One region of the Streptomyces sp. NPDC048196 genome, then DNA from elsewhere that is predicted to be linked to it. Evidence: riboswitches for the same ligand, from Rfam matches in the RefSeq annotation. Region 1 holds a riboswitch; each other region holds the start of a gene.

Region 1 (5,359 bases):
CGGGGAGCGCCGGGCACGCCGGGCCCGGATGTCCCCGCTGGGCCGCAGCCTGGCCTGCTGGCTCCCCGCCGTCCTCATCGTCGGCGGCCTCGCGTTCGACATGGCGACGCCGCCCAGGTACACCGCCGCGCCCTTCTTCTCCGCCGCCCCGCTGGTGGCGGCGCCGCTCCTGTCGCTGCCCGCCACCGCCCTCACGGCCCTGGCCGCCATGGCCGGTGAGTCCCTGGTGGTGACGTACCGCAGCGCCGCCCAGGACACCCACGAGTCGGTGACCGAGATCGCGACCGTCTTCGTGGTCGCCCTGCTGGCGCTCGCCATCAACCGCGTCGTCCGGAGGTCCGACGCCCGTCTGGCGTCCGTACGGGACGTCTCGGAGGCCGCGCAGCGGGCCGTCCTGCCGGCGCCGCCCGAGCGGCTCGGCGGGCTCGCGGTCGCCGCCCGGTACGTGGGCGCGCGGGCGGACGCCCGGATCGGCGGCGATTTCTACGCGGTGCAGGACACCCCGCACGGCGTACGGCTGATCGTCGGCGACGTCCGCGGCAAGGGGCTGGAGGCGGTGGAGTCCGCCGTGGTCGTCATCGGCGCCTTCCGGGAGGCGGCGGAACAGGAGGCCACCCTGGAGGCGGTGGCCGGCCGGCTGGAGCGGGCACTGCAACGGGAGGGCGGGCGGCGCGCGGGGCTCGACCGGTACGAGGGGTTCACCACCGCGGTCCTGGCCGAGATCCCCGCCGACGGGCGGCCCGTGCTGCGGGTCCTCAACCGCGGCCACCCGGCGCCCCTGTTGCTGGGCCCGGACGGCGGGCTGTGCGAGCTGACGCCCGCCGTGCCTGCGCTGCCGCTGGGGATGAGGGAGGTGGCGAGCTGGCCGGACCGTTCCGACGAGTCGTTCTTCCCGGCCGGTTCGCTGCTCGTCTTCTTCACGGACGGTGTGACCGAGGCCCGCGACCTGCGCGGCCGCTTCTACGACCCGGCCGACAAGCTCCGCGGCCGGCACTTCCCGGGCCCCGGCAGCCTCCTGGACGCCCTCATCGAGGACGTCGCCCGGCACACGGGCGGGGACCCGGCGGACGACATGGCCCTGCTGGCGGTGCAGCGGCCGATGGGGGAGTGAGGGCTCGGCGCTCCGGGCCGGTTCGCGCGGCGCACTACTACGGCGGGCGGAGGGGCTGACAAGGGTGCGCCTGGGCCTGGGCCCGGCAGGGCCGGCCGCTGCCAGGCACCCGCCGGGGGCCGCCTACAGCGGGCGGAAGCTCTGTCCGTGCGGCCCGGTGAGCGCGACCGGGTGCCCGTCCAGGGCGAGCGTCAGCTGCAGCGGGTCGTCCGGGCGTGGGGTGTGGTGCGCGGGCAGCGGGAGCCACGGCAGTACGGAGTGGTGCTCCTGGGAGACCCAGTGCCCGCCGCCGTCCCGCCCGTCGAGGACCGACCGTACGAGCCGGGCGAACTCCTCGCGCCGGGCGTACGGCAGATAGCTCAGCACGGAGGTGTGGAACACGACCAGCGTCGCCCCGGCCGGCGCCTCGGCCGCCAAAGCGGGCAGTTCGTCGATCAGGTCCCCGCGGACGATCCGCGGCCGCGGCACCGCCCGCACCGCGTCGACGGCCGCGGACAGCCGGGCCGCCCGCGCCTCGTCGCCGGGCCACACGAGCGACTGCAGCCAGCGCAGGTCGTCCCGGTCGGCGACCGGGTCGAGCGGTGCGAGATCGATCCCGGCCCGCCAGACGACTTCGGGCAGGCGGATGGGGACGTGCGACGCCCCTTGCTCCGCCGCCCCCGCCCCCGGCCCCGGCGACTGCACCTGGCAGTGGAAGACCACGGGGCTGTCGGCCGCGCCTACGTCGACGAGCGGGGCGTGGGCCGCCGGATCGCCTGCTTCCCCGTACCAGGGTCCGTACGCGTACCGGTAGCGGTCCGGGTGCAGGCACAGCCCGGCCGAGGTGCCGACCTCCAGGAGGGCCAGCGGCTGGGGCAGCCGGGCGAGCAGCGGCAGCAGCGTGGCGCAGCGGGCCGGTTCGTTGGTCTGGGTGCCGCGGCGCATGATGACGTCCCGCACCTGGTCCCAGTGCCGGATCGTCCATTCGCGCCAGCGCCCGTACGCCACCGCGCCGCGCGGGCCCTGTTCCGCGTGCGGCCCGTCGAGATGGCGTACGGCGGCGAGCAGGAGCTGGGGCTGCTGCTTGTCGCCGGCCGGCAGCGAACCCGCCAGCAGCTCGCACAGCTCCTGGTCCTGGCCGATCCGGGCGCTCAACTCCTCGTGGGCGTCGGACCGGCCGCGCGCCTCGCGCCAGGAGAACTCCTGGTACCGCCGCGCCACCTCCTGGGCGTTTCCGGTCGGGACTCCGCCGTGGCCGGGACGGCCGTGGCGGCCGTGACCGGCGTTGCGGAGGGGTTCGGCGGGTCCGGGGCTCTCGGCGTATCCGGGACTTTCGAAGGGTCCGGGGCGCTCGGAGTGTCCGGGGTGCAGGGAGTGTCCAGGGCGCTCGGCGTTGACGACCATGATCCGACGTTACTGTCTTCACGTTCCGTAATGGGCAGGCACCCCTCCGCATAACAACTGACGCACAATCATCGAGAGATCGTTTAGACGCGGCACGGGGCGGTGCGGTCAACTCGCCCGATTTATGGCCATGGTGACCGGAAAACACCACGCCAAAGCTGGTGCGCGAGGCATATGGATTCCCGGGAAGGCTTGGAAAACCGTCGCGATCTCTATTACTGTCCGATAACGCAGCGCGGTCGTCCCAGCCGCCGCAAGAGGCGGCACCGTGCGCCGACGCCGAATCCCGCACGCGCTTTTCACGCACCTCCAGCACCTCGAACTGCACCAAGGGAACCGGGGAACCACCACCTTGGGGTGAATCGGACGCCTTCGCCAGAGGGTGCCCGTAGGAGACCTTCCTGCTCCGAACCCGTCAGCTAACCCGGTAGGCGAGAAGGAAGGAAAGGAGTGCGCCCCCGTGGCGTCCAACAGGCCTGGCCCCGAGGCTCCGTCCGCCTACGACTCCGACGACCGGGGCCCGGACGCCCCGTACGCCCGGTACGCGTCAGGCGCCCCCCACGCCTTCGCGCATCCCGGCGACACCGCAGCCGTCACCGACACCGCTTTCACCACTGACGCTGCTTTCGGCACCGACGCTGCTTTCGCCACTGACGCTGCTTTCGGTGCCGACACCACTGTCGGCACCGACACCCGCTTCGCGGCGGCCGGTGAGGCGAACGGTGACGCCGACGGCCAGTGGGAGGAATGGAACCCCACCGAGGAGTCCGTCCGCCCGGCCCGCGGCAAGCACCGGGTGGCCAAGCAGCGCGGCGGTGGACTCGCCCGCGGCGGGACGGTCCTGGGCGTCGGCGTCATCGCGGCGGTCGGCGCGGGCGGGATGGCCACGGCCGAGGGCCGGCCGCCGGTGCCGATCTCGATGCCCGACCTCGGCGGAGTGGCCGACGCCGTCTCCGACCACCTCCCGGACGCCGCCTCCCTGCCCGGCGTCGGCGACCTGATATCCGACGGCGGTTCGCACACCGATGGGGGCGCGCACACCGCTTCCGCCTCTTCCTCCGCCACCACTCCCGCCGACCCGCTCACCGGGAACGCCGGTCCGGGCTCGCCGTCCACCACGGACGCGGGCACGGGTACGGGCGGGGGCGCCGGATCGAGCACGGGCACGGGCACGGGCTCCGGCTCTGACGCGGTTACGGGCTCGGGCTCTGGCGCGGACGCCGGTGAGGCGCTGCGCAGCCGTATCCTCCAGCAGGCCGACGCCCAGCAGGGCTCAGCCGAGCAGGAGGCCCGCGAGGCCGCCGAGCAGGCCGCGATCAAGCAGGCCACCACGGACGCCGCCGCGGACCTGAAGGCCGCCGAGCAGGCCGCGGCCGCCAAGAAGGAGGCAGCGGCCGAGGCCAAGCGCAAGGCCGAGGAGGAGGCCCGCCGTAAGGTCGAGGCCGAACGCCTCGCCAAACTGGCGCAGAGCTTCATCACCCCGGTCTCCTCGTACACCCTCACCGCGAGCTTCGGTCAGGCCGGTGACCGCTGGGTCGCGGACCACACCGGCCAGGACTTCGCCGCCCCGACCGGCACGCCCGTCAAGGCCGTGCACTCCGGCACCATCACCCAGGCCGGCTGGGCCGGTTCGTACGGCTACCGCATCGTCCTGACCCTCGACGACGGCACCGAGCTGTGGTTCTGCCACCTGTCCTCGATGGTCAAGACCTCGGGCAAGGTCAGCACTGGCGACGTCATCGGCCGGGTCGGCGCCACGGGCAACGTCACCGGTCCGCACCTCCACCTGGAGGTACGCCCCGGCGCCGGCGACCCGATAGACCCGATGCCCTGGCTGCGCGACCACGGCGTCAACGTCTGACGAAGCGGGGCGGGCGGCCCACAGGAATCACGGATACGGCCGTGAGGACACGACCATGGGATGTGACTATGGGAACGCGTCCATGGGGACACGTCCATGGGGACACGTCCATGGGGACACGTCCATGGGGACACGTCCATGGGGACACGACCATGGGGACACGACCATGGGGATGCGACCCTGGAGATAGGACCATGGGGAATATCCCCTTCGAGGGAATAGCTGCCCTACGGGGGAACAACCGCCGCACGAGGGAATAACCACCCGCCCCGCAGCGCTGTCCCCACCATGAGCGCGACAAGCAACAACTCCCGTACCCCCAGGGCCCTGGGCTCGCTGTCCGTCTCCCCCCTCTCCCTCGGGGGCAACGTCTTCGGCTGGACCGCCGACGAGGCCGAGTCCTTCGCCGTACTGGACGCGTACGTGGCGGGCGGGGGCAACTTCATCGACACCGCCGATGTGTACTCGGCCTGGGTGCCGGGCAACAAGGGCGGCGAATCCGAGACGGTCCTCGGCAACTGGCTGGCCGCGCGCGGCAATCGCGACGACATCGTCATCGCCACCAAGGTCGGCGCGCACCCGGACTACAAGGGTCTGTCCGCCGCCACCATCAAGTCCGCGGTCGAGGAGTCCCTCACCCGGCTCCGCACGGATTACATCGACCTCTACTACACCCACTACGACGACGAGTCCGTCGAGGTCGGTGAGTTCCTGACCGCCCTGGACGACCTCGTCCGGGCCGGCAAGGTCCGCGAGATCGGCGCCTCCAACATCTCCGCGCAGCGCCTGGAGGAGTCCCTCGCCTTCTCCGACCGCGAGGGCGTGGCCCGTTACGTGGCCCTGCAGCCGCACTACAACCTCGTCTCCCGCGACACGTACGAGGGCGAACTCGCCGACGTGGCCGCCCGCAACGGCGTGTCCGCGGTCCCGTACTACGCCCTGGCCTCCGGCTTCCTGACCGGCAAGTACCGGCCGGGTGCGGCGGTCGACAGCGCCCGGTCCGG
Region 2 (5,359 bases), on a different contig from region 1:
TACGCGAGCGCGACCACCAGCGAGCACATCACCAGGGCCAGCAGGGCGGCGCGGCCGGTGAGGCGGTTGCGGCGGGCCGGCCGGGCGCGGTAGACGCGGGCGGCGGCCTGCTCGCCGAGCGCCTTGAGTCGGGTCGCGGTCGAGAACCGGTCCGCGGGCACGTCGTCTCCCCTTCACTGACGGACGCCGGTCTGCTTCAAGCAGGTACGTCCCCGGCAACGGTACGGGACCGTCGCCGGGGACGTACGGGGCGCTGGGCGGTCGGCTCGCCCGATCAGCCCTTTCGGGCCCCGGGTCGGGCCGCCCCGGCGGAACCGCGGGGCGCCGCGCTTCGGAGCGTCAGCCCTTGAAGCGGGGGAACGCGCTGCGGCCGGCGTACACCGCGGCGTCGTCGAGGATCTCCTCGATGCGCAGCAGCTGGTTGTACTTGGCGACGCGCTCGGAGCGGGCCGGGGCGCCGGTCTTGATCTGGCCGCAGTTGGTGGCGACGGCGAGGTCGGCGATGGTGACGTCCTCGGTCTCGCCGGAGCGGTGCGACATCATGCACTTGAAGCCGTTGCGCTGGGCCAGCTCGACGGCGTCCAGGGTCTCGGTCAGCGAGCCGATCTGGTTGACCTTGACCAGAAGGGCGTTGGCGGAGCCCTCCTCGATGCCGCGGGCCAGGCGCTCGGGGTTGGTGACGAACAGGTCGTCACCGACCAGCTGGACCTTGGCGCCGAGCTTGTCGGTGATGACCTTCCAGCCGGCCCAGTCGTCCTCGAACAGCGGGTCCTCGATGGAGACCAGCGGGTACGCGTCGACGAGCTCCGCGTAGTACTCGGTCATCTGGGCGGCCGAGCGGGACTGGCCCTCGAACTGGTACGAGCCGTCCTTGTAGAACTCGGAGGCGGCGACGTCCAGGGCGAGCGCGATGTCCTGGCCGGGGGCGTAGCCGGCCTGCTTGATGGCTTCCAGGATGAGGTCGAGGGCCTCGCGGTTGGAGCCGAGGTTCGGGGCGAAGCCGCCCTCGTCGCCCAGGCCGGTCGACAGACCGCGCTCCTTCAGGACCTTCTTGAGGGTGTGGTAGACCTCGGCGCCCCAGCGCAGGGCCTCGGAGAAGGACTCCGCGCCGATCGGGGCGATCATGAACTCCTGGATGTCCACGTTGGAGTCGGCGTGCGAGCCGCCGTTCAGGATGTTCATCATCGGCACGGGCAGGACGTGCGCGTTCGGGCCGCCCAGGTAGCGGAACAGCGGGAGGTCGCTGGCCTCGGAGGCGGCGTGCGCGACGGCGAGGGAGACGCCGAGGATGGCGTTGGCGCCGAGCGAGCCCTTGTTGTCGGTGGCGTCCAGGTCGAACATGGCCTGGTCGATCAGCCGCTGCTCGGTCGCGTCGTAGCCGACGAGCTCCGGGCCGATCTGCTCGATGACGGCCAGGACGGCCTTCTCCACGCCCTTGCCGAGGTAGCGGTTGGGGTCGCCGTCGCGGAGCTCGATGGCCTCGAAGGCGCCGGTCGAGGCGCCGGACGGCACGGCGGCACGGCCGGTGCTGCCGTCGTCGAGGCCGACCTCGACCTCGACCGTGGGATTACCTCGCGAGTCGAGAATTTCGCGGGCTACGACGACGTCGATGGACGGCACGTTGTCTCCTTCATGGGTGTCTGGAGTTGCAGCACGAGCCTAACGGCCCGGGGGGCGTCCGCCTGCCCTTGGCCCGCTCCGTGGGACGGAATAACCCCACAAGCAGCGCAAAGGCCCAGCTCATGGGGCGTTTGCCGCAACGTTCGCCGAGCGGGGAAAGTCCGGCGGAACGGCCGGCCGGCGGTGGCGGGGACGGCGGTGGGAAGGACGGGGGATACGACAGAAGCCCCGCCGCGGCGCGCCGGGGGGAGGGGCGCGCCGGACGGGGCCGGTCTCACCAGGGGTGTCCCGGTGCGGGGATGGCTCAGACGTGCAGCTTCTGGCCCGGGAAGATCAGGTTGGGGTTGCCGCCGATGACGGACTTGTTGGCCGCGTAGACGGCCTTCCAGTGGGTGCCGTGCGCCTTGGCGATCTTGGCGAGGGTGTCGCCCGCCTTGACGGTGTAGTTGCCGTGGCCCTGGTTCTTCTTCGGGGCGGCCGGGGCGCTCTCGTGCTTCGGGGCGGCCGGGGTGCGCTTGACGGCGGCGTCGCTCTTCGCCGGCGCGGACTTGGCCACCGGGGCGCTGGTGTTCAGGTCGGGGGACGGACCGCCGGAGGTCAGGCCGCCGGCGCCGGCGCAGGACCAGGCACCCGGGCCCTGGAGGGCGAGGAGCTTCTCGGCGGCGGCGATCTGCTGGGACTTGGTGGCGAGGTCCGCGCGCGGCGCGTACTTGGTGCCGCCGGCGGCGGCCCAGCTGGAGTTGGAGAACTGCAGGCCACCGTAGTAGCCGTTACCGGTGTTGATCGACCAGTTGCCGCCGGACTCGCACTGGGCGACCTTGTCCCAGGTGGCGACGGAGGCGGCGGAAGCGGAGGTGGCGCCCATCAGCGGGACGGCCACGGCGGCACCGGCGACACCGGCGAGCGTGGCGACGCGGACGGCCTTGGAGGGACGACGGTGCTTGCCCTTGTTGATCAGCATGGTTCGTTCGTTTCCTCACCGACGCCTGCGAGGTGAGCTGTCGGGTTCGGACTGATGAGTCGCCCGGCCGGTGCCATGGGCACCGGGCTTCACCCCAAGCCGGCTGACCCGCTTTCACGGGCCGGGCCGGCGCCTACCTTGGTTCCCCCGCTCCTGCCTACGGCGCTTGCGCGTCAACTGCCTCCGACCACCGGCAGGATTCGGCGTGTGATCGAAGGGGCCCGCTTTGGCGAGCGGTGATGACCGTAATCAGGAATCCCCGTGGCGTTCAAACCCCCCCAACTGGACCGAGTTGACCATTTTTGATCACGGAGGGGTCGTAAACCCGCAGGTGGGGACCGGTGCGACGGCGGTGGACCCTTCGGGGCCCACCGCCCCACAACGAGACGCTTGTCTCACTTTCGCCAAAGCGGGCCAAAACCGGCGAACTACCCTGCGGACTGGCCGAGATCGAGCTGCTGACCTGGTTGGATCAGGTCCGCGTCGGAGCCGACGACGTCCTCGTTGCGGTCGTAGAGCGCCGGCCAGCCACCCGGCAGCCGGTGCGCCTGGGCGATCGCTGACAGGCTGTCACCCGGCTGCACGGTGTACCCGTCGCCGCCCGCCGGGGGCGTCCGGTGCGCGTCGTCACCGCGCGAGGCGTGCCGCCCGCCGGCCGTCCGGCCGGTGCCGTCCTCCTCGCCCGGGTCCGCGCCGCCGCGGTGCCGGCCCGAACCGCCCGGCACGCCGTCCGTCCCCGTACCGCCCTGCGACCCGTCCTGCGGCCCGTCGGAGGCCGTGCCGTCCGCGGAGCCCGTACCGCTGCCGTCGTCCGTGCCGCTGCCGTCGTCGGAGGGGCCGGGGGTGCCGGACGGGTCCTCGCCCCGGTCGCCCGGTGTCGCGTCGCCGGACGGCCCGGAGGTCCGGTCGGGGCCGGGGGACGATTCGCCGGTGCCGGCGGAGTCCGAGGGGGCGGGAGTGGACGGGGACGGCGTGGTCTGCGACGGCTCGTCACCGGCCGGCTCGTCACCCGCATCGCCACCGGGGTTGTCGGCCGTTCCGTCGTGCATCCCGGTGGAGCCGGTGGAGCCGTCGTCGTCCGAGGGGTCGGGTATCGGGGCGCTGGTGCCGCCCGGGTCGACCTGCGGCGCCCGGCCGTCCTTCGTCAGGCCGGCGTTCACCGCACAGCTCGGCCAGGCGTCCGGGCCGAGGTCGTCGAGGATCGTCTCGGCCACCGCGATCTGCTGGGCGCGGCTGGCGAGGTCGGGCCGCGAGGCGTAGGCCCCGCCGCCGTGCCGGTCCCACATGTCCTGGGTGAGCTGGAGGCCCCCGTAGAAGCCGTTGCCGGTGTCCGAGCTCCAGATGCCGCCGCTCTCGCACTGGGCGACCCGGTCCCAGGTCGCGGTGTCGGCGGCGTGCGCGCCACTGGCGGAGAGCAGGGGCAGTGCGAGTGCCGAGCCGGTCACTCCCGCCGTGACAAAGATGGCCGGTGCTTGACGGGGGCGACGGTGTCGGCCGTTCCCGGAACGCATGCGGATGCCTTTCGCGCGGCGGTTGAGTTGTCGCGATCCGGCGGCTTCCTCGGCAATGTGTTCGAGGAGCCGTCGATCGTGGATCGAAAGGTAGCCGGGGTCACGGGTAGTCACAAGTCGGTGTAGCAAAGATCACGCGCAGGTCACGTCCTGACGCTCTGTCACCACCGGCCTTCGCCGCTGGTCAGGGCCGCTCGGGCGCGAACTCCACCGGCAGCGACCGCAGTCCGCGCATGATGAGCCCGCCGCGCCAGCGCAATTCGCCCGGTTCCACCGCAAGCCGGATGTCCGGAAGCCGGGTCAGCAGCGTGGCGAGCGCGGTCTGCCCTTCGAGCCGGGCGAGCGGGGCGCCCAGGCAGTAGTGGATGCCGTGCCCGTAGCCCAGATGCTGATTGTCACGCCGGGTCAGGTCGAGCACGTCCGGCTCGGGGAAGCGCGCCGGGTCACGGTCGGCGGCGGCCAGGACGACCAGGACGGGGTCCCCCTCGGCGATCCGCTGCCCGCCCAGGGTCAGCTCCTCGGTGGCGAACCGCCAGGTCGCCAGCTCCACGGGGCCGTCGAAGCGGAGCAGCTCCTCGACGCCGGTGGTCAGCAGCTCGGTGTCGCCCGCCGCCAGCGACTTCTGCAGCAGCTCGCGCTGGGCGGGGTGGCCCAGCAGGGCGTGGAGACCGTTGCCGATGAGGTTGACGGTGGTCTCGAAACCGGCGAAGAGCAGGATGAACGCCATCGCGGCGGCCTCGTTCTCGGTGAGGTGCTCACCGTGGTCCGAGGCTCGGATCAGCCCGGAGATCAGGTCCTCACCGGGCGTCGGCACGGCCGGCAGCGCCTCCCGCTTGCGGTGGATCAGCTCGGCGAGATAGCCGCGCATCTTCTTCACCGACCGCGCGACCCCGCCGCGCGGCCCTCCCCCGTGCCGGATCATCATGCCCGCCCAGTCCCGGAAGTCGTCCTGGTCCTCGCGCGGGACGCCCAGCAGGTCACAGATCGCGTAGATCGGCAGCGGGAACGCGAACTCGTGGATCAGATCGGCCTCGCCGCGGCCGGCGAACCCGTCGATGAGGTGATCGGTCAGCTCTTGCACCCGGGGCGCGAACTCGGCCACCCGACGGGGTGTGAACGCCTTGCTGACCAGCCGGCGCAGCCGGGTGTGGTCCGGCGGGTCGATGTTGAGCAGATGCGTCATCAGGTTGGCGCTGCGCTCGCCCGGGATGCCGACCTTGCCCTTGCCGTGCGCGGACTCGCTGTGGTGCACCGGGTTCTTGGAGAG
Region 3 (5,359 bases), on a different contig from region 1:
TCCCCTACGGCACGGCCTTCGAGAAGCTGACGGCCATGGCGTACCCCGAGGGCCACCCGTACCACCACACCCCCATCGGGTCGATGGCCGATCTGGACGCCGCCTCCCTGGAGGACGCCCGGGCGTTCTTCCGTACGTACTACGCGCCCAACAACGCCGTCCTGTCGGTCGTCGGCGACATCGACCCGGCCCGGACGCTGGCCTGGATCGAGAAGTACTTCGGCTCGATCCCCTCCCACGACGGCAAGCAGCCGCCCCGGGACGGCACCCTGCCCGACGTGGTGGGCAGCGAGCTGCGCGAGGTCGTCGAGGAGGAGGTGCCCTCCCGCGCCCTGATGGCGGCCTACCGCCTGCCGCACGACGGCACCCGTGAGGCGGACGCCGCCGACCTCGCGCTGACCGTCCTGGGCGGCGGCGAGTCCTCCCGCCTGTACAACCGGCTGGTGCGCCGCGACCGCAGCGCCGTCGCCGCCGGCTTCGGTCTGCTGCGGCTGGCCGGTGCGCCCTCCCTGGGCTGGCTGGACGTGAAGACGTCCGCCGGGGTGGAGGTGCCCGCCATCGAGCGCGCGGTCGACGAGGAGCTGGCGCGGTTCGCCGCCGAGGGGCCCACCCCGGAGGAGATGGAACGGGCGCAGGCCCAGCTGGAGCGCGAGTGGCTGGACCGCCTGGCGACGGTCAGCGGCCGCGCCGACGAACTGTGCCGCTTCGCCGTCCTGTTCGGCGACCCGCAGCTCGCGCTGACCGCCGTACAGCGGGTCCTGGACATCACCCCCGAGGAGGTGCAGGCGGTCGCCAAGGCCCGGCTGCGCCCCGACAACCGCGCGGTGCTCGTCTACGAGCCCACCGAGCCGGCCGGCAACGGCACCGAGGAAGGGGAGACGGAGCAGTGAGCGACGCCACCCGCCAGGATTCCGCAGGGAGCACCATGCAGTTCCACCCGCAGCCCCAGAGCGGCGCGCCCAAGCCGTGGGCCTTCCCGGCTCCCGAGCGCAGCCAACTGCCCAACGGCCTCACCCTCCTGACCAGTCACCGCCCCGGCCAGCAGGTCGTCGCGGTCGAGATCAACCTCGTCGCCCCGCTGGACGCCGAGCCCGAGGGCCTGGACGGCGTCGCCACGATCATGGCGCGCGCCCTGTCCGAGGGCACCGACAAATACGACGCGGAGGGCTTCGCCGCCGAGCTGGAGCGCTGCGGCGCCACGCTGGACGCGCACGCCGACCACCCCGGCGTACGCGTCTCCCTGGAGGTCCCGGCGTCCCGGCTGACCCGCGCGCTCGGCCTGCTCGCCGACGCGCTGCGCGCCCCCGCCTTCCCCGAGAGCGAGATCGAGCGGCTGGTCCGCAACCGCCTCGACGAGATCCCGCACGAGCTCGCCAACCCGGCCCGGCGCGCGGCGATGGCGCTCTCCAAGGAGCTGTTCCCGGCCACCGCGCGGATCTCCCGCCCCCGCCAGGGCACCGAGGAGACCGTCGCGCGGATCGACGCCGCGGCCGTGCGCGCCTTCTACGACGCGCACGTCCGGCCCGCCACGGCCACCGCCGTGATCGTCGGTGACTTCACCGACATCGACCTGGCCGCGGCGCTGGCCGACACCCTCGGCGCCTGGAGCGGTTCGACGGCCGAGCCGGTCAAGGCCACCCCGATCGCCGCCGACGACACCGGCCGCGTGGTGATCGTGGACCGCCCCGGCGCGGTCCAGACGCAGCTGCTCCTCGGCCGGATCGGCGCCGACCGGCACGACCGCGTGTGGCCGGCCCAGGTGCTCGGCACGTACTGCCTGGGCGGCACCCTCACCTCCCGGCTGGACCGCGTGCTGCGCGAGGAGAAGGGCTACACCTACGGGGTGCGCGCCTTCGGCCAGGTATTGCGCTCCACGGCTCCCACGTCCCCCGAGGGCGCCACCGGCGCGGCGTTGCTCGCCATCAGCGGCTCGGTGGACACGGCCTCCACCGGGCCGGCGCTGGAGGACCTCTGGAAGGTGCTGCGGACCCTCGCGGCAGAGGGGCTGACGGACGAGGAGCGGGACGTCGCGGTGCAGAACCTCGTCGGGGTGGCGCCGCTCAAGTACGAGACCGCGGCGGCCGTCGCGGGCACCCTCGCCGACCAGGTGGAGCAGCAGCTCCCGGACGACTTCCAGGCGCAGTTGTACCTCCGGCTCGCGGAGACCGGCACGGTCGAGGCGACCGCCGCCGCCGTCAACGCCTTCCCGGTGGACCGCCTGGTGACCGTCCTGGTGGGCGACGCCGCGCAGATCACCGAGCCCGTCAAGGCGCTGGGCATCGGAGAGGTGACGGTCGTCAGCGGCTAGCCTTCCCTTGGCGCATGACGATGCGTCACGTTCTGACCGGCTCCCGTGGTGTTCGCTCACCACGGGAGCCGTCGCATGTCCGCCGGAGTCGGCCGGAGTCCGGCCGAAGCCCGTCGGTGTCCGCCGTATGTCCGGTTTGTGAGGGCCTGTTGGGCCGGAACTTGTGGCATCCCGCACAAAATTGCCGTTCCGTTTGGCTCCGCAAAGTGGCCCCGATTAGCGTCGGTCCGGCTGTTCGTCACAACTCCGCCACAACAGTGGCACCGGACAGTCATCGCCGAGTCCCCCTACGGCGCGAGCCAGGGGAGCCGGGGACCCACGTCCCTGGGGTGAATCGGGCCCCTCTCCGGAGGAGCCCGTAGGAGACCTTCCTGCTCCGAACCCGTCAGCTAACCCGGTAGGCGAGAGGGAAGGAAAGGACAAGCCAGCACATGGCGTTCACCCGTGCCACCGGGAAGCACCGCAGGGCCAGCCGCAGCGCCCGGACGACCCGCAACCTCGCCGGCATAGCCACCCTCGCCACCTCCGGAGTCGTCGCCTCCCTGGCCTCGCCCGCGATGGCCGCCACCGACGAGGCGCGCACCCAGGACACCGGTCTCACCCAGGCCGTCGTGCTCGGTGACGAACTCGCCCACCGCCTGGAGGTCCAGGCCGACGCCCAGCAGGCCGCCGCCGAGGTCGCCGCCGTGAAGGCGAAGGCCGAGGCCGAGGCCAAGAAGCGCGCGGCGGAGGCCGAGCGGCACGCCGAGGCGGCCAGGAAGAAGGCCAAGGCGGAGCGCGAGGCCAAGGAGCGGGCCGCCCGGGACGCCGAGCGCAAGCGCCTGAACGCCTTCGTCGCCCCCGTCGCGGGCTCCTACGTCTCCACCGGCTACCAGGCCTCCAGCAGCCTGTGGTCGTCCGGCAGTCACACGGGCATCGACTTCCACGCCGCCACCGGGGCCTCCGTCCACGCGGTCGGCGCGGGCACCGTCGTCGAGGCCGGCTGGGGCGGCGCGTACGGCAACAACATCGTGATCAAGATGCACGACGGCACGTACACCCAGTACGGCCACCTGTCGTCGATCGGCGTCTCGGTCGGCCAGACCGTCACCCCCGGCCAGCAGATCGGCCTCTCCGGGGCCACCGGCAACGTCACCGGCCCGCATCTGCACTTCGAGGCCCGCACCGGCCCGGACTACGGCTCCGACATCGACCCGATCGCGTATCTGCGGTCGCACGGCGTCAACGTCTGAGTCGGCGTCCGACCGGCCCGCCCCACGCCCTCAGCGCACGCCTCCTCATGCCCCGCGTCGGCTGGCCAAAAAATATCGCCGAATACGCGGAGTCCGTCGGAAAAGCCGCGCCGGTCGAATAGAGTCTCGGAAAAGCCGCCGACCGGCGGCGTTTTCCGGGGATTACGGCGGAGGCACGATCGATGCGAGGCCATATTTCCGCGCATGCGGTGTGCACGGCGATTCGCGAGGACATCGTCTCCGGCGCACTGGCGCCGGGGAGCCGGCTGATCGAGGAGATCCTGGCGGCGCGCTACGGCGTCTCCAGAGTGCCGGTCCGCGAAGCGCTGCGCACCCTGCAGTCGGAGGGCTTCGTCACCACCCGCCACCACGCGGGCGCCTGCGTCGCCGAGCCCACCGAGCAGGAGGCCGCCGACCTGCTCGACATCCGCGCCCTGCTGGAGCCGCTGGGCGCGGCCCGCGCGGCCGCCCGGCGCACCCCCGCGCATCTGAAGGTGCTGCGCGGACTGGTACGGCTGGGCCGCGAGCGGGCCCGCCACGGCAGCCCCGCCGACCTGCGCCAACTCGACGGCTGGTTCCACGAGACGCTGGCCCAGGCGGCCGGCAGCCCCAGCCTGACCGCACTGCTGACCCAGCTGCGCCGCAAGATCGAGTGGATGTATGCGACGGAGCCGACGCCGCGGGCCGGTGAGGCCTGGGACGACCACGGCGCGGTGCTGGACGCGGTGGCCCGGGGCGACGCGGAACGGGCCCGGGCCCTGATGGCGGCGCACATCGAGCGGTCGCTCCCGGTGTACCGGCTGCGGCGCCTCGCGGCACCCGACGTGAGCGATACGAAACGGCCCGTCAACACAGCGCGAGCCCGTTCTTAACAAGCGGGCCGTATACAAAGGGGTGTGCGTTTTCCGGGGCGGCGATGGTTTCCGCCTTTGATTTCAGGTTTCGGCACCTGCCTGCTTTCCGGCACGTATATGACACCGCAGGCTTTCCGGTGCATGCCTTTCCCTCGCGTACCGGCCCCAAGCCATGAAAATTCCGTGGCGGTCGGCACGGCATTTGCGTGGCCGAGGGACGGCGGTATTTCGCCAGGAACGAGCTTTTCCCGGAACGACATTTCTCCGGCACGCAGAACGGCCCCGCCGCGGCACCTCTTCAGGTCACCGTGGCGGGGCCGCCGCACGAAGGGACGTCCCGGGGGACTCAGACCGTCTCGGGGAGCTCTTCGAGACCCTCGGCGACGAGCTTGGCCAGGCGGTCGAGCGCTTCCTCGGCGCCCTCGGCGTCCGAGGCCAGCACGATCTCCTCGCCGCCCTGGGCGCCCAGGCCCAGGACCGCGAGCATGGAGGCCGCGTTGACCGGGTTGCCATCGGCCTTGGCGATCGTCATCGGGACGCCGGCGGCGGTGGCCGCCCGGACGAAGATCGATGCGGGGCGGGCGTGCAGGCCCTCGGCCCAACCGACATTGACGCGGCGCTCAGCCATGGTGTTGCCCTTCAAAGTCGTGACTGTTGTCTAGACCATTCTCTCACGCTGCCGGGACTGCTCCCAGACTCCCTCGACCTCGACATTACGCGCGCCGGGCCGGTTGTCGGTGGCCGGTCGTACGCTGTCCGCATGCAGAAGCCGCCGGACCACGCATACCCGACCCACTGGGAAGCCGACGTGGTGCTGCGTGACGGCGGCACGGCGCGGATCCGCCCCATCACCCCCGACGACGCCGAGCGGCTGGTCTCCTTCTACGAGCAGGTCTCGGACGAGTCCAAGTACTACCGCTTCTTCGCGCCCTACCCGCGCCTGTCCGACCGCGATGTGCACCGCT
Region 4 (5,359 bases), on a different contig from region 1:
CGGCGCCCTCCAGATAGCGCTGCGGATCGGCGGACAGCAGCAGCCGTACGGTCGGGTCCACGCCGCCGGAGCGGTACTGGGAGGCGGCCAGGGCGCCCAGCCCGGCCCGCGCGGTGTTCAGCTTCTGGGTCCTGCGGGCGGCCTCGTCCTGCAGTCTGCTCAGCTCCTCGCGTGCGGTCTCCGCGGCTTCCTGCGCGCCGTCGTACTTCTGTGTGGCCACCTCTGCCTCCTGGTACAGCGCATCGACCCGGCCCTTGACCTGGGCGGGGGTGGAGAGGTCCGCCGCCTGGCCGGTGCCGTCGAAGGCGGTGGCGGTGGCGGCGCCGGCGAGGGCCAGCGTGGCGGCCGTACGGGCGGTGCGCGCGGTGCGCGAGCCGCCGGTGAGCGAGGCGAGCGGATGCTGCCTGGGCTTGCGGTGCGAGGCCACGGTGGCCGTCACTTCCTTCCCTTGCGGCGGGGCGGGAGTCGGCCGCCTGGAGGAGGACGCTAAGCCCGGCTGTCACGGGGATGGGCTCACTTGCACGGCATTGTCCGGTTTCGACCGCTGCCCGAACGCGGCTGACCGGAGCGTCATCGCCCGGTCGCCGGGGCCGCTCCGCGCTGACCGAAGCGGCGAATGTGGACGCCCTGCCGAAAAGGGCGTGCTATGCGGCGGATACGATCCGGCCCCATGGACGTAGTCATCAATATCTTCGTCGGCCTGCACATCATCGGCATCGCCTCCCTGCTGGGCGGCTTCCTGACGCAGATGAAGGCGATGGGTGCGGGCACCGCCCGGTTCGTTCCGGCCATGCTGCACGGCGCGCTGACGATGCTGGTCACGGGCATCGTGCTGGTCGGCCTCAACCAGGCGCAGGACCACCCGGTCAACAACATCAAGATCGGCATCAAGATGGCCGTCCTGGTGGTGATCCTGGCACTGGTCTACGTCAAGCGGGACGAGGAGCAGATCGACAAGGCGCTGTTCGGCGCGGTCGGCGGCCTCACGATGGCCAACATCTTCATCGCCGTCCTCTGGACCTGAGAACGCCGGCCGGACCTGAGAACGCCGGCCGCCGACCCCGGCCCCTAGTGCCCAGGGCCCGGCAACGGCGCCCCCACAGCAGCACACCGCGCGGTCGTCGCACTCCGGGATCCGGAGGCGAGGGCCGCGCGGTGGCGTGTGGGGGGTTTCCGTGGGGGGTGGGCCAAGGGGGAGCGGGGCCGGGCGTCAGCCCAGGCGGACGCTCCCGTAGATCGGCATGTAGTAGATCGACTCCTCCCGGACGTTCGCGCCCGGGTGCGGTGCGTGGATCATCTTGCCGCCGCCTATGTACATGCCGACGTGGCTGATGTCGTCGAAGAAGAAGACCAGGTCACCGGGTTGCAGGTCCTTGGTCGCCACCCGCTGGCCGACCTTGACCTGTTCCCAGGTGGTGCGCGGCAGAACGACCCCGGCCGCTTTCCACGCCGCCTGGGTCAGCCCCGAGCAGTCGTAGGACGAGGGCCCGGTGGCGCCCCAGACGTACGGCTTGCCGATCTGGGCGCGGGCGAACGCGAGGGCCTTCTCGGCCTTGGTGGACTGCGAGCCTCCGGTCGAGCCCCCGGTGGAGCCGCCGGTGTCCCCGCCGGTCCGGCCGCCGGTGGAGCCGCCGTCGTGCTGCCGCTGCCGCTCGCGCTCCTGCTGCTTGCGCGCCTCCTCCTCGGCCCGGCGCTTGGCCGCCGCCTCCTTCCGGCGCTCCAGTTCGGCCAGCCGCGCCTTCTCCTGGGCGGTCAGCCGGGACAGCAGCTGCCGAGCCTCGGCCAGCTTCTGCTGCACGGAGCGCTTGGACTCCTTCAGGGCGGCCTGCGAATTCTGCAGCTGATCCAGGCTGCGGGACGCCTCGGCCCGCTGCCGGGCGGCCGCCGCGGCCTGCTGCTGGTAGTCGCTGACGGCCTGTTGCTGCCGCCCGGTCAGCCGCTCCATCAGGTGGCTGCGGTCGAAGAACTGCTGCGGGTCCTTGGCGAGCATCAGCTGCGCGGTCGGGTTCATCCCGCCGGTACGGTACTGCGCCGAGGCGAACGTCCCGAGCTCCCGCCGGGACGCGTTCATCTTCTCGGCCCGCTTGGCCGCGGCGTCGAGCAACCCGTCCACGGTCTCGCGCTGGTGATCGGCGCGCTCCTTGGCGGCGTTGTACTTCTGGGTGGCCACCTCGGCCTGCCGGTAGAGGCCGTCGACCTTCTGCTTGACGTCTTCGATGGTGGGCCGGGGGGCTCTGGGGGCGGCGGCGTCGGCGGTCTGCGAGAGCAGGGTGACCGAGGCGAGCGCGGCGGTGGTGAGCCCGGCCGCCGTACGGCGGCTCCCGGGCGAGGTGAGAACGCTGGTGCGCGGCTTGCGATGGGACGCCAAGGCCGGCAACTCCTTCCGTGGACCGCCTACCGGGTTAGCTGTCGGGTTCGGGCGGTGTCGCTGACGGAAGGCCGTGCCCTACGGTCCGTACGTCCGCTGGCGTCGGTCGGACGGATCGATTCACCCCGGTGTTGCTGGTGGGTCCCCGGCTCCGGGTGACCCGGGCGTGACCGGAGGGACACGTCGCGGGCAGGGCCGGACTCGGCGTCGGCGGCCCGTGCGGACGCTGTCGTTCGCGGGGAGGCGGGCTGCCTGAGCGAGGACGTTAGCCAACTCGTGTGGCTCCTGTGAAGGCTGATGTTCGATATGCCCGAAACCTTTTCGTGACCTGAGCGATATCGTTCCGCTTTCGGGCGGTGTGCGCGGCCGCCGTCCGCAACGCCCGTTCTCCGGCCGTCCCGGCCACTTGTCCACAGTCCCCGGCACGCTGTCGGTGCGGCGGCCTAGACTCGGTGGGCGATGAGCAGCCTCTTTGACGACAGCTTCCTGGCGGACCTCGGCCACAAGGACGAGGAGCCCCCGCCGCCCCCCGAGGACGAGCACGGGCCGGTCCCCGAGGAGATCCCCGCCGACCTGTTCGGCGGGCGGTTCGACGCGCCCGTGCCCAGGGACGCGTACTACCGCGACGGCGCCGCCCGCCCGGCCCTCGACCCCGCCGCGCTGCTTGAGGGGCTCAACGACCAGCAGAAGGCCGCCGTGGTGCACACCGGCAGCCCGCTGCTGATCGTCGCCGGCGCCGGATCCGGCAAGACCCGGGTGCTCACCCACCGCATCGCGCACCTGCTCGCCGAGCGGCACGTCCACCCCGGCCAGATCCTCGCGATCACCTTCACGAACAAGGCCGCCGGCGAGATGAAGGAGCGCGTCGAGCAGCTGGTCGGCCCGCGCGCCAACGCCATGTGGGTCTCCACCTTCCACAGCGCCTGCGTGCGGATCCTGCGCCGCGAGTCCAAGAAGCTGGGCTTCACGTCCTCCTTCTCGATCTACGACGCCGCCGACTCCAAGCGCCTGATGTCCCTGGTCTGCCGCGATCTGGACCTCGACCCCAAGCGCTTCCCGCCCAAGTCCTTCAGCGCGAAGATCTCCAACCTCAAGAACGAGCTCATCGACGAGGAGACCTTCGCCGGGACCGCGGCCGACGGATTCGAGAAGACGCTGGCCGAGGCGTACGCGATGTACCAGGCGCGGCTGCGCGAGGCCAACGCCCTGGACTTCGACGACATCATCATGACGACGGTCAACCTCCTCCAGGCCTTCCCGGACGTCGCCGAGCACTACCGCCGCCGCTTCCGGCACGTCCTCGTCGACGAGTACCAGGACACCAACCACGCCCAGTACACCCTCGTCCGCGAGCTCGTGGGCACCGGCACCGCCGACATCCCCGCCGCCGAGCTGTGCGTCGTCGGTGACGCCGACCAGTCGATCTACGCCTTCCGCGGCGCCACGATCCGCAACATCCTCCAGTTCGAGGAGGACTACCCGGACGCGACCACGATCCTGCTGGAGCAGAACTACCGCTCCTCGCAGACGATCCTGTCCGCCGCCAACGCCGTCATCGAGCGCAACGAGAACCGCCGCCCCAAGAACCTCTGGACCGACGCCGGCGCCGGCGCCAAGATCAACGGCTATGTCGCCGACACCGAGCACGACGAGGCGCAGTTCGTCGCCGACGAGATCGACCGGCTGACCGACGCCGGCGACGCCAAGGCCGGCGACGTCGCCGTCTTCTACCGCACCAACGCCCAGTCCCGTGTCTTCGAGGAGATCCTCATCCGGGTCGGGCTGCCCTACAAGGTCGTCGGCGGAGTGCGCTTCTACGAGCGCAAGGAGGTCCGCGACGTCCTCGCGTACCTGCGCGTGCTCGCCAACCCCGAGGACAGCGTCCCGCTGCGCCGCATCCTGAACGTCCCCAAGCGCGGCATCGGCGAGCGCGCCGAGGCGATGATCGACGCCCTGTCGCTCCGCGAGAAGATCACCTTCCCGCAGGCCCTGCGCCGGGTCGACGAGGCGTACGGCATGGCGGCCCGCTCCGCCAACGCCGTCAAGCGCTTCAACGTCCTGATGGAGGAGCTGCGGACGATCGTGGAGTCCGGCGCCGGGCCCGCCACGATCCTGGAGGCCGTGCTGGAGCGCACGGGCTACCTCGCCGAACTCCAGGCGTCCACCGACCCGCAGGACGAGACCCGGATCGAGAACCTCCAGGAACTCGCCGCGGTCGCCCTGGAATTCGAGCAGGACCGTGGCGAGGAGAATCCGGGCACCCTCTCCGACTTCCTCGAACAGGTCGCGCTGGTCGCCGACTCCGACCAGATCCCCGACGAGGACGAGGAAGGCAGCGGCGTGGTCACCCTCATGACGCTGCACACCGCCAAGGGCCTGGAATTCCCCGTGGTCTTCCTGACCGGCATGGAGGACGGCGTCTTCCCGCACATGCGCGCGCTGGGCCAGACCAAGGAGCTGGAGGAGGAGCGCCGGCTGGCGTACGTCGGCATCACCCGCGCCCGCGAGCGGCTGTACGTCACCCGCTCGACGATGCGCAGCGCCTGGGGCCAGCCGTCGTACAACCCGCCGTCGCGGTTCCTGGAGGAGATCCCGGACGACTACGTCGAGTGGAAGCGGACCGGCCCGGCGACGCCGTCCGCGTCGATGGGCGGGCTGTCGTCCCGGGCCGGCGGTGGCGGCTTCGGCGGGGGCATCGGCTCGTCGTTCTCCTCGTCCCGCGCCAAGGGGCCGAGCGGTTTCGCCACCCGCCGGACCAATGACCGCCAGGTGGTCTCGCTGGCCGTCGGTGACCGTGTCACCCACGACAGCTTCGGGCTGGGCACGGTCGTCGCCGTCAAGGGCAGCGGGGACAACTCCGAGGCGACGATCGACTTCGGCGGCGAGAAGCCCAAGCGGCTGCTGCTGCGGTACGCGCCGGTGGAGAAGCTCTGACAAAGGCCTGGCAGCTCTGACGGAGTCCTGGGCGCCGGCCGGTGGCCGGCGCTGCGG

Evidence for each region. A riboswitch is a leader RNA that binds a small molecule or an ion and turns the genes downstream of it on or off. The one in region 1 is predicted to bind cyclic di-AMP.
Region 2: it holds a riboswitch for cyclic di-AMP, as region 1 does, so the genes downstream of both, AB0E02_RS28185 (transglycosylase family protein) here and AB0E02_RS33185 (M23 family metallopeptidase) in region 1, are expected to answer to the same signal.
Region 3: it holds a riboswitch for cyclic di-AMP, as region 1 does, so the genes downstream of both, AB0E02_RS07615 (M23 family metallopeptidase) here and AB0E02_RS33185 (M23 family metallopeptidase) in region 1, are expected to answer to the same signal.
Region 4: it holds a riboswitch for cyclic di-AMP, as region 1 does, so the genes downstream of both, AB0E02_RS16180 (NlpC/P60 family protein) here and AB0E02_RS33185 (M23 family metallopeptidase) in region 1, are expected to answer to the same signal.

Annotation. Positions count from the first base shown of each region.
Region 1 is NZ_JBEZMM010000054.1:20,270-25,628, reverse strand. Features, by position in the region: gene AB0E02_RS33195 (PP2C family protein-serine/threonine phosphatase) at 1-1,111, shown strand, start outside; gene AB0E02_RS33190 (DUF2332 domain-containing protein) at 1,235-2,494, opposite strand; cyclic di-AMP (ydaO/yuaA leader) riboswitch at 2,789-2,943, shown strand; gene AB0E02_RS33185 (M23 family metallopeptidase) at 2,955-4,355, shown strand; gene AB0E02_RS33180 (aldo/keto reductase) at 4,644-5,359, shown strand, end outside.
Region 2 is NZ_JBEZMM010000036.1:49,163-54,521, reverse strand. Features, by position in the region: gene AB0E02_RS28195 (septum formation initiator family protein) at 1-161, opposite strand, end outside; gene eno (phosphopyruvate hydratase) at 340-1,620, opposite strand; gene AB0E02_RS28185 (transglycosylase family protein) at 1,925-2,581, opposite strand; cyclic di-AMP (ydaO/yuaA leader) riboswitch at 2,589-2,797, opposite strand; gene AB0E02_RS28180 (transglycosylase family protein) at 3,010-4,026, opposite strand; gene AB0E02_RS28175 (cytochrome P450) at 4,277-5,359, opposite strand, start outside.
Region 3 is NZ_JBEZMM010000004.1:188,926-194,284, reverse strand. Features, by position in the region: gene AB0E02_RS07625 (pitrilysin family protein) at 1-890, shown strand, start outside; gene AB0E02_RS07620 (pitrilysin family protein) at 926-2,308, shown strand; cyclic di-AMP (ydaO/yuaA leader) riboswitch at 2,574-2,727, shown strand; gene AB0E02_RS07615 (M23 family metallopeptidase) at 2,740-3,540, shown strand; gene AB0E02_RS07610 (GntR family transcriptional regulator) at 3,723-4,412, shown strand; gene AB0E02_RS07605 (HPr family phosphocarrier protein) at 4,741-5,022, opposite strand; gene AB0E02_RS07600 (GNAT family N-acetyltransferase) at 5,155-5,359, shown strand, end outside.
Region 4 is NZ_JBEZMM010000013.1:60,394-65,752, forward strand. Features, by position in the region: gene AB0E02_RS16170 (NlpC/P60 family protein) at 1-439, opposite strand, end outside; gene AB0E02_RS16175 (hypothetical protein) at 671-1,024, shown strand; gene AB0E02_RS16180 (NlpC/P60 family protein) at 1,211-2,368, opposite strand; cyclic di-AMP (ydaO/yuaA leader) riboswitch at 2,376-2,545, opposite strand; gene pcrA (DNA helicase PcrA) at 2,828-5,302, shown strand.